Regions from separate parts of the Sporosarcina sp. P18a genome, predicted to be linked through region 1. Evidence: riboswitches for the same ligand, from Rfam matches in the RefSeq annotation. Region 1 holds a riboswitch; the other holds the start of a gene.
The links. Region 1 has a riboswitch for cobalamin ahead of CSV75_RS09040 (ABC transporter substrate-binding protein). Riboswitches for the same ligand answer to the same signal wherever they lie in the genome.

Region 1 (7,697 bases):
GATGGGCTTCATCGCAGATCCCGGCTGACGTTTCGCTTGAGTTACTCGATTGAAGGAGCTGTCGCCAAAATCCACTCCGCCTATCATCGACGTCACGAACCCCGTGTCTGCAGCCATGGAAATAAATCCGACTTGCAGGTCATTTGCGGGCATAGCTTGTTTAATTGCTTGTTCCGCTGCTTGTTGGTGCTGTTGATTCAACGTCGTTCGAATTTGCCAGCCACCTTCTGCAGGTACACGTCCTTTTGAAGCGAGGATGTCTTCAGCCTCTTGCCACGCAGCATCCAAAAAGTACGGTGCCACTTGCTTCATATCTTTCCAACTCTCTGTCTTCAGTACGATCCTCTCTTCTACCGCGCGTTCCTTTTGCTCGGCTGAAATATACTCGTACTGCTCCATTTGATCGAGCACGAGTAGTTGGCGGTTGCGTGAATTCTCGGGATTATCAAGGGGTGAATAAATAGAAGGGCCTTTTGCAATCGCCGCAATCGTAGCCGCTTCTTCCAATGTCAGCTCTTTCGCCGCTTTTGAGAAATAAAATCGGCTCGCCGCTTCGACCCCGTACATTCCATGACCGAAGTATACGGTATTTAAATAACCTTCCAAAATCGTATCCTTGTCATAGAAAACTTCCAGTCGATAAGCAAACAACGCCTCATGGAGTTTTCGTGTCCAAGACTTTTCGTGCGTCAAATACAGATTCCGCGCATATTGCATGGTAATCGTACTCGCTCCTTGTGCCTTACTCATCGTTTTGACGTCCTTCAGAACTGCACCCGCAATCCGTTTATAATCAAATCCATTATGCGAATAAAATTGTTTATCTTCAGTTGCCACGAAAGCATCCGTAAGAAAAGGGGATATATCGGACAGCTTCATCCAGTAACGTCTATGTTGCGAAAAGTGATCCCCGATCTGATGCCCGCTATGATCGAGGAACAATGAAGCCTTTGGTACGCTCAATGAAGGGGCACCAAGTACTTGAGCATATATTCGAAGGGCGATTAAGACCGTCACGATCGCGGCTATCGACGTGATCGACAGGGATAATACAACCATTTTCATTTTTTTACGATTGGTGGATTTTATATAGTCGGTACGTTTCATTACTCATCACATCCCGTTCCATTCAGTATCTTTTGACAGTATGGGACGGTTATGGACGGATTAAACGGACTGTAGGAAAAGTTTAGACGTGTAACATTGAAACTGGTACCAGAAGAAGTGTATAATGAGTGAATCTATTTACTTAAGGCGGTGAACGAATGGAAGCGCCAAAATTGAAAGTTCAGCTCCGTTCCGTTATTCAACATCCAGACCAGCAAGCGGAAACGCATACGATGCAGGCGACTGGAGAGATCATTGAGAAAAAAGGGCAGGCCTACTTATTGTTTGAAGAACGGACAGAAGGAATGCCAGCAGTCCGAACGACCGTGAAATTACATGCCGAAGATGCCTTCATCATGCGTAAAGGCGGTGTGCAGATGCGCTTACCGTTCAGGCAAGACGATGTCCGTTTTGGCACGTACGGTAATGGTCCTGCCGTTATGGATTTGGCTGTTTATACCAATCAACTGGAGTGGGTACCTGGACGTTTTACGGTAGCGTACGACTTACATTCAGACGAAAGTTTATTAGGGAAATACCATTTGACAATAACCTACTCGGAGGTAACACAATGAATGCAGTAGAGCAGATCCAACATGAAATTAAAGAAGCATTGCACGAAGCGATTGAGAAAGCACAACTAGTCGAAGGTGCAGCTATTCCGGAAATTAAACTGGAATCACCAAGAAGTAAAGAGAACGGCGATTATGCAGCGAATATCGCTATGCAGTTGACAAAACTAGCGAAAAAGCCACCGCGTGCAATCGCGGAAAGTATCTTGGAGCATCTTGATACGACAAACACGGCAATCGCCTCCATTGAAATTGCAGGACCCGGTTTCCTCAATATCCGTTTGAAAACAGATAGTCTCGGAGATATCGTGAAATCTGTCCTTGACCAAGGGGCAGACTACGGACGTTCCGACAGTGGACAGCAACAGAAGATCCAAGTTGAATTCGTTTCAGCGAACCCAACAGGCGACTTGCACTTAGGACACGCACGCGGGGCATCACTTGGTGATTCATTATGTAATATTCTTGACAAAGCAGGCTATGACGTAGCGCGGGAATACTACATCAATGATGCGGGTAATCAAATAAATAACTTAGCGTTATCGATTGACGTTCGTTATTTCGAAGCACTTGGATTAGAAAAAGAAATGCCAGAAGACGGCTATCGCGGTGCAGATATCATCGCTATCGCAAAAGGCCTCGTTGAACAATATGGAGACAAGTATGTCAATGTTCCAGAAGAAGAGCGACTTGCATTTTTCCGTGAACACGGCTTGAATATCGAATTGGATAAACTAAAGAAAGATTTAACGGACTTCCGTGTTCATTTCGATAACTGGTTTTCGGAAACATCCCTATATAACAACGGCAAGATCGAAATCGCACTCCAAAAACTTCGTGAAAATGGCCATGTCTATGAAGAAGACGGCGCGACTTGGTTCCGCTCCACTACATTTGGTGACGATAAAGACCGTGTATTGATCAAGCAAGACGGTTCATTCACGTACTTAACACCGGACATTGCCTATCACCAAGACAAGCTGAGTCGTGGATTTGATAAACTGATCAATATTTGGGGAGCAGACCACCACGGGTATATTCCACGTATGAAAGCAGCAATCCAGGCGCTAGGTTATGACCGCGATACGCTCGAAGTAGAAGTGGCGCAAATGGTTCAGCTCTATAAAGACGGAGAAAAATTCAAAATGAGCAAGCGCACAGGAAAAGCGGTCACATTGCGTGAACTTGTAGAAGAAGTCGGACTAGACGCTGTACGGTATTTCTTTGCGATGCGCTCAGGAGACGCACAAATGGACTTCGATTTAGATTTGGCGGTATCCAAATCCAATGAAAACCCTGTCTATTACGCACAATACGCGCACGCACGTATCTGTTCAATCCTACGTCAGGCAAAAGAACAGAACGTGGAAGCGTCAACGAAAAACGTCACGCTGTTGCAAGATGAGAAAGAATTGGAGCTACTGAAGAAGCTTGGAGATTTCCCGAGACTTATCAGCGACTCAGCTCGCATGCGCGCACCGCACCGCGTGACAACTTATATTCAAGAACTCGCAGCTACATTCCATAGTTTCTACAATGCGAATAAAGTGCTCGACCCGGAAAATAAAGACCTGTCCGAGGCGCGTTTGGCTTTGATCACAGCAACTAAAACGACGATCGCGAACGCGTTGAAATTAGTTGGCGTTGAAGCACCGGAAAGAATGTAATATATCGAAAACGGCCAAGCAGATTATTTACTGCTTGGCTTTTTATGTCTTTGGAAGTACTGCCTGTCAAAGTTTCATCAAATGCAACGAAATATCCCAATAGCGCGATCTTCAAGCAGTTCGGCGCGGTTACACATCATAATAGCGCGGATCACTCAACGATTAGCGCGGTTACATAGAGTAATTGCGCGGTGTTAAACACGAAATGCGCGGTCTATTCCAGTTTTAGCGCGGTTCAACCTACCACCACAAGAACAGGTAGGAAGTGGGGATGACTTTTGAAAGATCAGCACCGCCCTGTACAACCCTCACTATTACCGCTATAATAAAGCATAATTACATATCTTCTAAAAGGTTCTCAATACTAGAGATGAAAAGTGAAATCGGTTCAAATCCGATGCGGTCCCGCCACTGTACGTGCTATGCACAAGCCAGGTCACCTGCCTTTTTAGAAAATGAAGTTCCGCAGCAACCTACGAGGATAGGTGTAATGGAAGAAGTCACGTCCTGATTTCATCCCACCTAATCCTTCGAATGATCGAAGGATTTTTTCGTGTCTGCGACTTGCGTAATGCAACACACATATTAAAGGAGGAGCACACATGAAGAAGTTTTTACAACTACTGCTGACAGCAATGCTCGCGGTACTACTACTCGCAGCATGTGGAAGCGATAGTGCAAAAGAAGAAACACCAGCAAATGAAAATCAAGCTGGCGAAGAAACGAAAACAGAACAAGCATCAACGGATACAACGAGTTATCCATACACTCTGACAGATGCGATTGGCAAAGAAGTTACATTTGAAAAAGTGCCAGAAACTGTCATTTCATTACTTCCAAGCAACACGGAAATATTATTCGGGATTGGTGCAGGGGATAAAGTCATCGCAGTAACAGAAAACGATGACTATCCTGAAGAAGTAACGGAGCTTGATACAGTAGGGGATTTTACGGTCAACATAGAAAAAGTGATTTCATTGCAACCGGAAGCGGTGTTCGCACATGAAATGATGTTGGGTTCGAATGAAGAAGGATTGAATCAGATTCGTGACGCAGGCATCCCTGTGATCGTTATACAGAATGCAGGAACATTTGAAGAGACATATGAAACGATTGAATTGATTGGTAAAGTTATGGACAAAAATGTGGAAGCGAATCAAATCGTTGAAGATATGAAAACGAAAGTCGCTGATATCGAAAAGAAAGCAGCGGACATTACGGACAAGAAGCGCGTGTTTATTGAAAACTCCGATGCACCTGAAATTTACACGGCAGGAAAAGGAACTTTCCCACAACAGTTTTTGGATATGATCAATGCTGAAAACATCGTGACAGAAGAAGGTTGGATTATGATCAGTCCTGAAACGATTGTAGATGAAAATCCGGATGTAATTTTGGCAATATATAGCTATGTTCCAAACGTTGTAGAAAATATTAAGACGCGTGACGGGTTTGATGCAGTTACTGCGATCAAAGAAGATCGAGTCATTCAACTGGATGAAGATATTACAAGCCGTACAGGTCCGCGTTTGGCTGACGGATTAGAATCGTTTGCGAAAGCAGTCTATCCTGAGGTATTCGGTGAATAAAACTGCGCTCGCCTATGTCGTGTCGATTGCCACGCTCCTTGTGGCAATCTGGCTCGGCGTATCGATCGGTACAGTGAAAATACCAATAGAGACGCTATGGAATCAATCGGATGCGACCGCGAGTAATATTTTGTGGAAGATCCGTATGCCACGTGTGTTGCTGGCCGGAATTGTCGGTGCCTCACTGGCTATATCAGGAGCCGCGTTCCAAGGGCTTTTGAAAAACCCGTTAGCTGATCCTTACACCCTCGGAGTGTCATCCGGTGCCTCTGTCGGCGCCGTGATCACACTCTTTTTTGGTATATCGCTGCCGGTTCTTGGCGCGTTCACCTTACCTGTATTTAGTATGATGGGTGCCGCAATCACGATGTTTTTAGTGATCGGTTTTGCTCGAATGGTCGACCGGTCGATGAAAATGGAGACGATCATTTTAACAGGAATCATTTTTGGTTCATTTCTTGGCTCTGTGCTGTCGCTGATGATCGCGTTAACGCAAGAAGAACTTCGTCAGATCGTCGGTTGGCTGCTTGGTAGCGTATCGATGCGCGGCTGGAATTATATTCTGATGGTCCTGCCGTTTTTTATCATCGGCACATTTATGCTATGGCTTAATCGCCGTGAATTGAACGCTTTATTATTCGGTGAAGAACGCGCGCATCATCTTGGAGTCAATGTCAAACAGCGTAAATTGATGATTTTGCTTGGTGGTTCGGTATTAACTGGTTCCGCTGTTGCCGTATCTGGGACAATCGGCTTCGTTGGCCTAGTGGTCCCGCATATGACACGTATGTTATGGGGCTCTGATCACCGTCACGTATTGCCGTTATCATTATGTAACGGTGCTTCATTATTGATTATTTGCGATCTCATAGCACGAACGATTATTTCACCGGCTGAATTACCGGTCGGTGTCATTACCGCATTCATTGGCGCTCCGGTGTTTGCCTATATCTTTTACAAACAACGTAGAAAAGGAGCGATGTGAAGATGTTGCAAGTGGACAATTTGTCTGGGGGTTACGGAAGAGAACCGATTGTGCGAAATGTGTCGTTCCACGTGGAAAAAGGAGAAGTTCTCGGGATTTTAGGGCCGAACGGCAGCGGGAAATCTACATTACTGAAAATTATATCGGGGATTTTGCCGAAACAAAGCGGTAGGGTAATGATTGCCGGAAAGCCTTCTGGTGCCTATACGCAGAAACAATTCGCACAGCAAGTAGCGGTCTTGCCACAGCTTCATGCCCATGCGTTTTCCCATAGCGTCAAAGACACCGTCGCGCTAGGTCGTTATCCGTATCAGACCGGAATTTTTTCAAGTTGGTCGGAGTTTGACGAGCAAGCAGTACAAGAAGCGATGAATTATACAGGTGTCACGCGATACGAAAATACCGCCATTGAATTATTATCAGGCGGCGAGCAACAACGCGTATTTGTTGCACAAGCACTCGCCCAGCAAGCACCTATTTTATTATTGGATGAACCGACAAATCACCTCGACATCGCACATCAGCAACAATTGCTCGATACGATCCGTAATCAAGCGAGACAGAAGGGGATCACGGTCATTTCTGTATTTCATGATATCAATCTCGCTGCTCTGTATTGCGATCGCCTGTTGCTATTAAAGAACGGAGAAGTAGCTTCAATTGGCGTGCCGCAAGACGTCGTGCTCGAGCAAGAGATTCATCATGTATACAATGCGCGTGTCAAAACACAGCCTCATCCTGAAATGCCGAAGCCTCAAATGACGCTGTTGCCGAACTTGCAAGAAAAGGTAGAGCTATTTTCTGTAAGGAAGGCAGACATAACGATTCAGGAAGATCACGTATTGTTGCAATCAAGCCAATCGCTGAAGACGATTTCTTCCGCTGTCCATAATGCTGGACTTGGCTGGTACAAGACATTCGTCAATCGAGGCGTACGTGCGGATTATATGATTGATGATGTTCAACGGGAGAACACGGACTATTTGCGTACGCTTGGCTATCATCTGACAGATACAGTCGCCATGATGACAGCCGTTAGTCCAGAGCACGTTGAGGTAGAAGAGTACGAAGGAGAGTTCGGCTCGATTGTCGTGGCGGTGACAGCAGGTGTTGGAAACGCAGTGGATGTTTCGAAGTCTTGGCAACGTGAAGATATTCCTTACATAGGTACGATCAATACATGGGTATTCATTAACGGGGAATTAAGTGAAGAAGCTTTCGTCCAAGCGTTGATTACCGCAACAGAAGCGAAAGTGAAAGCACTGCAAGACGAGCAAGTAAAAGATCCAGAATCCGGCACAGTCGCTACAGGTACTTCGACAGATAGCATGTTAATCGCATCTACACAACAAGGAGAATACTTGCCGTATGCGGGGCCCATTACTCAACTCGGCAAGTTGATCGGTAAAGGGGTCTATGATTGTACGGTGCGAGCTATTCATTCGTATCGATTAGCAGTTGGTGAGCACCGATGATCCCTGCACATTTTATTGCGATCGCCATTGGCATGGTGCTCGACCGGCTCATTGGTGATCCGCCTAACTGGCCGCATCCGGTAAAGTGGCTTGGTACGATGATTAGTAACTTGACGAAACTATTGAATAAAGGCCGTATGCGTACAGTAAAAGGCGCGATAGTCTGGTTGCTTATTTGTCTGACGACGTTTCTGCTCGTCATCTGGCTCGTCAGTATGGCGTATCGCCTGCATCTGTTGGCGGGGATCGCAATTGAAGCGCTGCTTATTGCGGTGGGACTTGCACAAAAGAGTTTGCGTGAC
Region 2 (7,697 bases), on a different contig from region 1:
TGAAATCTTACAGAGTTTGACATGTATTTTTTTCTTTCGTCAGAATGGTATTTATTTCGTTTTTCTAGTATACTAGAATTTCATGACCCTTGAGAGAAGTACTCAAGGCAATTTTGCGTTTGTATATAAATTTGACATTAAGCCAGCAGTGAAAAGCAGTACAAGAATGAAGTGGTTAGGATGTGTTACTCGTGTCAACAGAACTTTTTATCACAACGGACTTTCAACGCCGATGGGTCAATCAATTGACTGAGGCAGGTCCGTTTTTCAGCAGCTTTTCAGAACAATCTGATGAGCTCTCAAAGTTTCCAAAAGAGAATATAGAAAAACTCGTGAAAATGGGCTATACGACGCTAACCTTACCTAAAGAATTAGGAGGTGCGGGTATCACAGTGACTGACATGGTGCTCTTTCAGGAGACCATCGCTCGTTTTGATAGTGCTACCGCTCTAGCTATTGGCTGGCATCAAGGAGTCGTTGGTGAACTGTATGAGAGCCGGAAATGGACGGAAGAACAGTTAGCCCAGTTTAGTGAAGCGATCCAACAAGGTGCCCTTGTGAATCGTTCCGTTACCGAAGCACAGACCGGTAGCCCTACACGTGGCGGCCGACCACAAACAACTGCTGTCCGCACAGAGAATGGTTGGGTGATTTCAGGTGAAAAGACATTTACGACTATGGCGCCTGCCCTTACCCATATTCTCGTATCTGTTTGGATTGAAGAAAAACAAAAAACAGGTTTTTTCTTGTTGCCAAGTGACACGGCCGGCCTTTCCATCAGAGATACTTGGCATATGATTTCCATGCGCGGTACGGAAAGCCAGACACTTGTGCTAAATCAAGTGGAAGCAACAGATAATCAGTTGGTAGAAGTGAATGAGGCACCACGTGGTAACAACCAAAACGGCTGGCTTCTTCATATTCCCGCATGTTACATGGGAATTGCCCAAGCGGCACGTGATTACGCGGTGCACTTTGCAGCCACCTATCAGCCAAATAGCCTTAATGAACCCATTGCTTCCCTTTTCAGTATCCAAACACAAATCGGGAAGATGGATTTAGAGCTGATTAAAGCACGCCACTTACTTTATGATATCGCGAGAATTTACGATGACCGTGCACGTCGAGTTCATTTACAAAATGAACTCGGGGTAGCGAAATCGATTGTAACGAATAGTGCGATAGAAATTGTTAACTTAGCCATGCGCATTGTAGGCGCTAAAAGTTTGGAATTGTCGAATCCCCTCCAGCGATATTATCGCGATGTGCGGGCCGGACTTCACAATCCACCGATGGATGACATGACAATTACAAAGCTTGCACAAGCCGCAATTAGTGGACAACAATGATTAAACGTTTACTCGTGAGCGGGTATAAAGCCCATGAATTAGGAATCTTTAATGAAGACCATAAAGGCATACCTATCATCAAGAAGGCATTGACAGATCAATTGCTAGTTCTCCTAGATCAAGGACTCGAATGGGTTATAGTCAGTGGACAGCTTGGAGTTGAAACGTGGGTTATTGAATGCGTGTGGGACTTGCAAGAAGATTATCCAAATTTACAATACGCGGTCATTACACCATTTCTCGATCAACAATCGAACTGGAATGAAATAAAACAAGAGACATATGAACAAATCATATCACTTGCGGATTACACAGTGAGTTTGACAAACAAACCTTATGAAGCACCTTGGCAATTTGTAGAGAAGAATAAGTTTCTACTTCGAAATTCGGATGCTTTGTTACTTCTATATGATGAAGAAAATGAAGGGTCACCGAAGTTTCTTAAAAAAATGGCAGTGCAACTAGCTGAAAATACCGCCTATGAATTATTATCGATTACCGCGGATGATCTACAACTCATTGCGGAAGATTTACAGCGAGAACAATGGGAGTAAGAAAAAGCGAAATGCCAAATCTCAGGCATTTCGCTTTTTCTATTTGATGAATGTTCTACTTAATTACTTTTAAAACCTGCTTAAATTTATCAGTCCCTGCCTCACCTAACAACTCATATAACGCTGTTTCTACACAAGTGCCTGAGACTCCAAGATGTTTCATCTTTTGTAAGCCGATCATTTTATTAGCTTCTGTTCTGGAAGTAACTGCATCCACTACCACTTCTACTTCGTAACCTTGCTTCACAAGATCAGCCGCTGTCATATAGACGCAAATATGCGTTTCAATTCCTGCAATCAACACTTGCTTCCTACCCAACTCATTGAGTTGTTTAACAAATTCTTCGTTGCCCATTGCACTGAATGTCATTTTTGAAATGGGATGTTGTCCTTCAAGCAAGTTCGATAACGATTCAGAAGTCGGCCCTAGACCATCTGGGTATTGTTCGAGCCATAGAATAGGAATATCCAATACTTGTAATCCTTTAATCAACTTCTCCAAGTTATCATGTAGTTCCTGGCTTTCATTGACGATTTGTGCGAGTTTTCCTTGTACATCTACTAAAACAAAAACTGTTTGATCGGTTTGCAACATAATATAGTCATCCCCTTTTCCAACATTCCTGTAAGCATAGCATATTAACCGATTTATTAGAAAAATATCTATTTCTGATTATTAAGTAAAAAACCGTCTCCCTTTCATCAATGAAAGAGAGACGGTTTGGAATGGTTATTAGTTTTGAACTGCTGCTTTTTGTTTTGCTTTCGCTTTTGCTTCAATACGACGAGCATGCAAAATTGGCTCTGTATATCCGCTTGGCTGTTCCGCCCCTTTAAAGATTAGGTCAGAAGCTGCTTGGAATGCGATGGAATCATCATAGTTCGGTGCCATCGGCTGATATAACTCGTCATCAGCGTTCTGCTGATCCACTACTATTGCCATACGCTCCAAAGTTTCTTGTACTTGCTCTTTCGTACAAACGCCATGACGTAACCAGTTGGCAATGTGCTGGCTGGAAATACGCAATGTTGCACGATCTTCCATTAATCCGACATCATTAATATCGGGAACCGTTGAACATCCTACACCTTGGTCAATCCAGCGAACAACATAGCCCAGGATCCCTTGTGCATTGTTATCCAGCTCCGATTGTACTTCTTCAGCAGACCAATCCGTATTAGGTGCCAATGGAACAGTAAGGATACCATCACGATAATCGATCGAACTGTCAATTCCAGCCTGTACTTCTTTAACATTTACTTCATGGTAGTGCAATGCATGTAAAATTGCAGCTGTTGGAGATGGAACCCACGCAGTGCTCGCTCCTGCTTTTGGATGTGCAATTTTCTGTTCAAGCATTGCAGCCATTAAGTCAGGCATAGCCCACATTCCTTTACCAATTTGCGCATGTCCAGGTAGACCCGCTCGGATTCCCACTGCAACGTTTGCAGCTTCATAAGAAGATAGCCATTCGGACGCCTTCATATCAGCTTTTCTAATGACCGGACCAGCTTCCATAGACGTATGGATTTCGTCACCTGTACGGTCAAGGAATCCTGTATTGATGAATGCAATACGTTCTTTCACTTCATTGATTGCGGATTTCAGATTCAGTGACATTCTACGCTCTTCGTCCATTACACCGATTTTAATTGTATGGCGCTCAACACCTAGCAGATCTTCAATACGATTAAATAATTTGTTCGCAAATGCCGCCTCTTCTGGACTATGCATTTTCGGCTTTACGATATAAATAGAATTATGAAGCGAGTTTTTAAACGCTACATTTTCTTTAAAGTTATGCGTAGCAATTAAAGATGTAAGAACACCGTCCAAGATTCCTTCAGGTACTTCATTGCCATTTTCATCGAGAATTGCATTATTCGTCATTAAATGACCTACGTTACGTACGAACATTAATGAACGACCACGCAGTGTCAACTCTTTGCCGTCTACACCTATATACGTACGGTCAGCATTCAATTTTCTAGTAACTGTTTTACTACCTCGTTTGAATGTAGATTCCAAGTCACCCTTCATTAAACCAAGCCAGTTACGGTATACGCCCACTTTATCTTCAGCATCAACTGCGGCAATAGAGTCTTCACAGTCCATTAACGTAGAGAGTGCTGCTTCAATTACAAGATCTTTCACACCCGCCTTATCGCTTTTACCAATCGGGTTGTTCTTGTCAATAGCGATTTCGATATGCAATCCATTATTCACCAACAATACTGCAGTCGGTGCATCTTTGGATCCATTATATCCAACAAACTTGGACTCATCTTGCAATTGAGTCTTGTTACCGCTCTCAAGCGTTACTTCAAGTTTGCCTTCAACAATTTTATAAGCTGTTACATCTGCATGTGAACCTTCAGCCAAAGGCGCCGCTTGATCTAGCAAGTTTTTCGCGAAATCAATTACTTTCTGTCCACGAATCGGATTGTATTCAACACCCGCTTCAGCACCCGCTTCATTACTGATTACATCAGATCCGTATAGTGCATCGTATAAACTTCCCCATCGTGCATTCGCTGCATTTAATGCATAACGAGCATTATCGATCGGCACTACCAATTGTGAGCCCGCTTGGTTTGCGATTTCATGATCAACATTAGCTGTTGTCACTTTGAAATCTTCAGGAACTGGCTCTAAGTAGCCAATTTCTTGTAAAAACTCTTTATATTTAACGAAATCAATTTCGCCTTTATTATTTTGATGCCATTCACTAATGGCCTTTTGTAATTCATCACGTTTTTCTAATAGTGCTTTGTTTTCAGGAGCAAGTTCATGAATGAGCGAATCAAAGTTTGTCCAAAATTGATCATTTTGAATTTCTAAGCCCGGAAGAACTTCTTCTTTTACGAAGTTATATAGTTCTGTTGCGACCTGCAATTTACCTACTTGTTCATAGTTTGTCATGGATAAAAGCCACCCCTTAAAATTTTTCCGCTACACTGTTGTATAACATATAGCGATGAACACCCATCATTATCTATTATCCGGCAACACCCCATAGCCCGTCGATCTAAAATCGACACAATAAAGACAAATGATCTCTTCACTTGAAGACGTGTTAGTACATATCATACCTAAAGTCTAGTTTACTTTCAACTGAATTGTGAAAATTTTCACATCATAGTTATCCGCCTTCGAGACAACCTATTCATAAACAGTTATATAACAGTCGGCGTAATATGTTGTTTTATCATTTCGTATTATACTTCCATATCGTTAGTTGTTTTTTAGCATTTATCATTAAATTCTAACAGCGAGTTGACACACTATTTTGCATGTGATAGCTTTAGAGACAATCATCTGAATTGAATAGTTTGAAAAGTAGGTGGAATGAAAATACTTTCATTTCTTAAAAGGGAATCCTTTTCTTGGAGCGGTCCCGCCACTGTGAAGACGTTAATGCGTCCAGCCAGACACCTGCCTATTTTTCATGACGCTAATCCTACGGTGAATAGGGAAGTGTTAGACAGACGCAGTGTATAATCGCATGCTTACAAATAGCATGTTATTTTATACGTACTCGCATTTCTAACATTTCCCCTAGAGATGTTTTTTTTATTGAAAAAAATCAAGGGGGAAATTATCTATGGTAAAAAGCAGTATAACGGGCTATCCCGTAATAGGTGAAAATCGTGAGTGGAAACGTGTACTTGAAGCATTTTGGTCAAAGAAGATCTCGGAAGATGAGCTTCTTCAAACAACAAAAGAGATTCGCTTGGCAAACTTGAAGAAACAGCAAGATGCCGGGGTTGATTGGATTGCTGTGGGCGACTTCACATTGTATGATCGCGTACTGGATACGTCAGCCATGTTCGGAATCATTCCTTCACGCTATAACTGGAAAGGTGGACAAGTTTCCACTTCCACATACTTTTCGATGGCCCGCGGTAATGATGAGGCGGTTGCCTCCGAAATGACAAAATGGTTCAATACAAACTATCACTATATCGTGCCTGAATACGAAGGCCGGCGTTTTGAACTAACGGAAAACAAACCTCTAGCTGCTTATCGTGAAGCCAAGAGCGAACTGGGTATTGAAGGTAAACCTGTTCTACTAGGCCCCTATACATTACTAAAATTATCTAAAGGGTACGAGGATAAAGATGTACCATCCATTATCCTGCAACTGATACCCCTCTATCAAAAGGTATTACAAGAATTACAAGATGAAGGTGTACAATGGATCCAAATCGACGAGCCTATTCTATGTACATCAATAAGTTCAGATGAAATGAAGACTGTTACAGAAATTTATTCACAACTAACGAAAAATCTGAGCGGACTGAATATTCTTCTACAGACATATTTCGATTCAGTTGAACATTATAGAGAAACGATCGCGTTACCTGTTGCCGCTATCGGACTAGATTTCGTCCACGGACGCGAAAGAAATCTAGAGAACTTGAAGCAATATGGTTTCCCAGAAGATAAAATACTTGCGGCAGGAATTGTAGACGGTCGCAACGTATGGCGTTCCAATTTACGTGAAAAACTTACATTGACTGAAAAAATTCAACAGCATGTTACAGCTGATAATTTATGGATTCAACCTTCATGTAGCCTGCTCCACTCACCTGTTACGACTCGCTCGGAACAGAAACTAGATAAAACCATTTTGAACGCGTTAGCATTTGCCGACGAGAAGATTGAAGAAATTAAAGCTATTCAACTAGCAGTACAACATGGATATGAACAAGTTTCTAAGGCATTGGATGACAGTGAAGCAGCATTGACTGCATTTAATTCACTTCCTGCTCGCAATAATAAAGATGTACGTGAAGCGACTTCGGGAAGTCTACTATCAGACAGTAAGCGGAATCTTCCATTTGCAAAACGCAAAGTGAAACAACAGGAAAAATTCCAATTACCACTACTTCCGACTACCACCATCGGTAGCTTCCCACAAACACCGGAAGTACGGGCTACACGCAATAAATGGAGAAAAGGCGAAATTACAAATCAGCAATATAAAGATTTCGTTCAAGCTGAAATTAAAGAATGGATCGATATTCAAGAAGACTTGGGACTTGATGTATTGGTACATGGCGAATTCGAACGTACAGACATGGTGGAGTATTTCGGGGAAAAGCTTGACGGATTTGTCTTTACTGAAAAAGCATGGGTACAATCCTACGGCTCACGTTGTGTTAAGCCGCCAATTATCTTTGGAGACGTTGCGTTTATTAAACCAATGACTGTGGAAGAATCCGTTTATGCAAAATCTCTTACAGATCATGAAGTAAAAGGAATGCTCACGGGCCCTGTAACCATTTTAAACTGGTCATTCGTCCGTGATGACTTGTCTAGAGAAGAAGTGACAAACCAAATTGCATTGGCTTTGCGTAAGGAGATCGAAGCGCTTGAAGCAGCCGGTATTCATATGATCCAAGTGGACGAGCCGGCACTTCGTGAAGGTCTTCCATTGAAAAGAACTGAATGGAAACACTATCTGGACTGGGCCGTTAATGCATTCCGCGTATCTACTGCATCAGTCGAAGATACAACGCAGATTCATACGCATATGTGCTATTGTGATTTCAATGACTTTATTGAAGCGATTAGCGCGCTGGATGCAGACGTAATCTCCATTGAAACGTCACGTAGTCACGGCGACTTAGTCGAGGCTTTCAATGAATATCATTATGACAAAGGAATCGGTCTAGGTGTCTATGACATTCATAGCCCACGCGTTCCTGCAGTAGAAGAGATGACAGAGATTATTAACAAAGGTCTTGAAGTGCTCGAGCCTTCTCAATTCTGGATTAATCCTGATTG

Region 2: it holds a riboswitch for cobalamin, as region 1 does, so the genes downstream of both, metE (5-methyltetrahydropteroyltriglutamate--homocysteine S-methyltransferase) here and CSV75_RS09040 (ABC transporter substrate-binding protein) in region 1, are expected to answer to the same signal.

Annotation. Positions count from the first base shown of each region.
Region 1 covers NZ_PDYQ01000002.1:319,496-327,192, reverse strand. The annotation lists gene CSV75_RS09055 (transglycosylase domain-containing protein) at 1-1,107, opposite strand, end outside; gene CSV75_RS09050 (YwiB family protein) at 1,266-1,682, shown strand; gene argS (arginine--tRNA ligase) at 1,679-3,346, shown strand; cobalamin riboswitch at 3,682-3,808, shown strand; gene CSV75_RS09040 (ABC transporter substrate-binding protein) at 3,949-4,935, shown strand; gene CSV75_RS09035 (FecCD family ABC transporter permease) at 4,928-5,920, shown strand; gene CSV75_RS09030 (adenosylcobinamide amidohydrolase) at 5,923-7,395, shown strand; gene cbiB (adenosylcobinamide-phosphate synthase CbiB) at 7,395-7,697, shown strand, end outside.
Region 2 covers NZ_PDYQ01000001.1:66,828-74,524, reverse strand. The annotation lists gene CSV75_RS00400 (acyl-CoA dehydrogenase family protein) at 192-1,349, shown strand; gene CSV75_RS00395 (SLOG family protein) at 1,346-1,903, shown strand; gene CSV75_RS00390 (hydrolase) at 1,959-2,498, opposite strand; gene CSV75_RS00385 (malate synthase G) at 2,637-4,826, opposite strand; cobalamin riboswitch at 5,229-5,361, shown strand; gene metE (5-methyltetrahydropteroyltriglutamate--homocysteine S-methyltransferase) at 5,509-7,697, shown strand, end outside.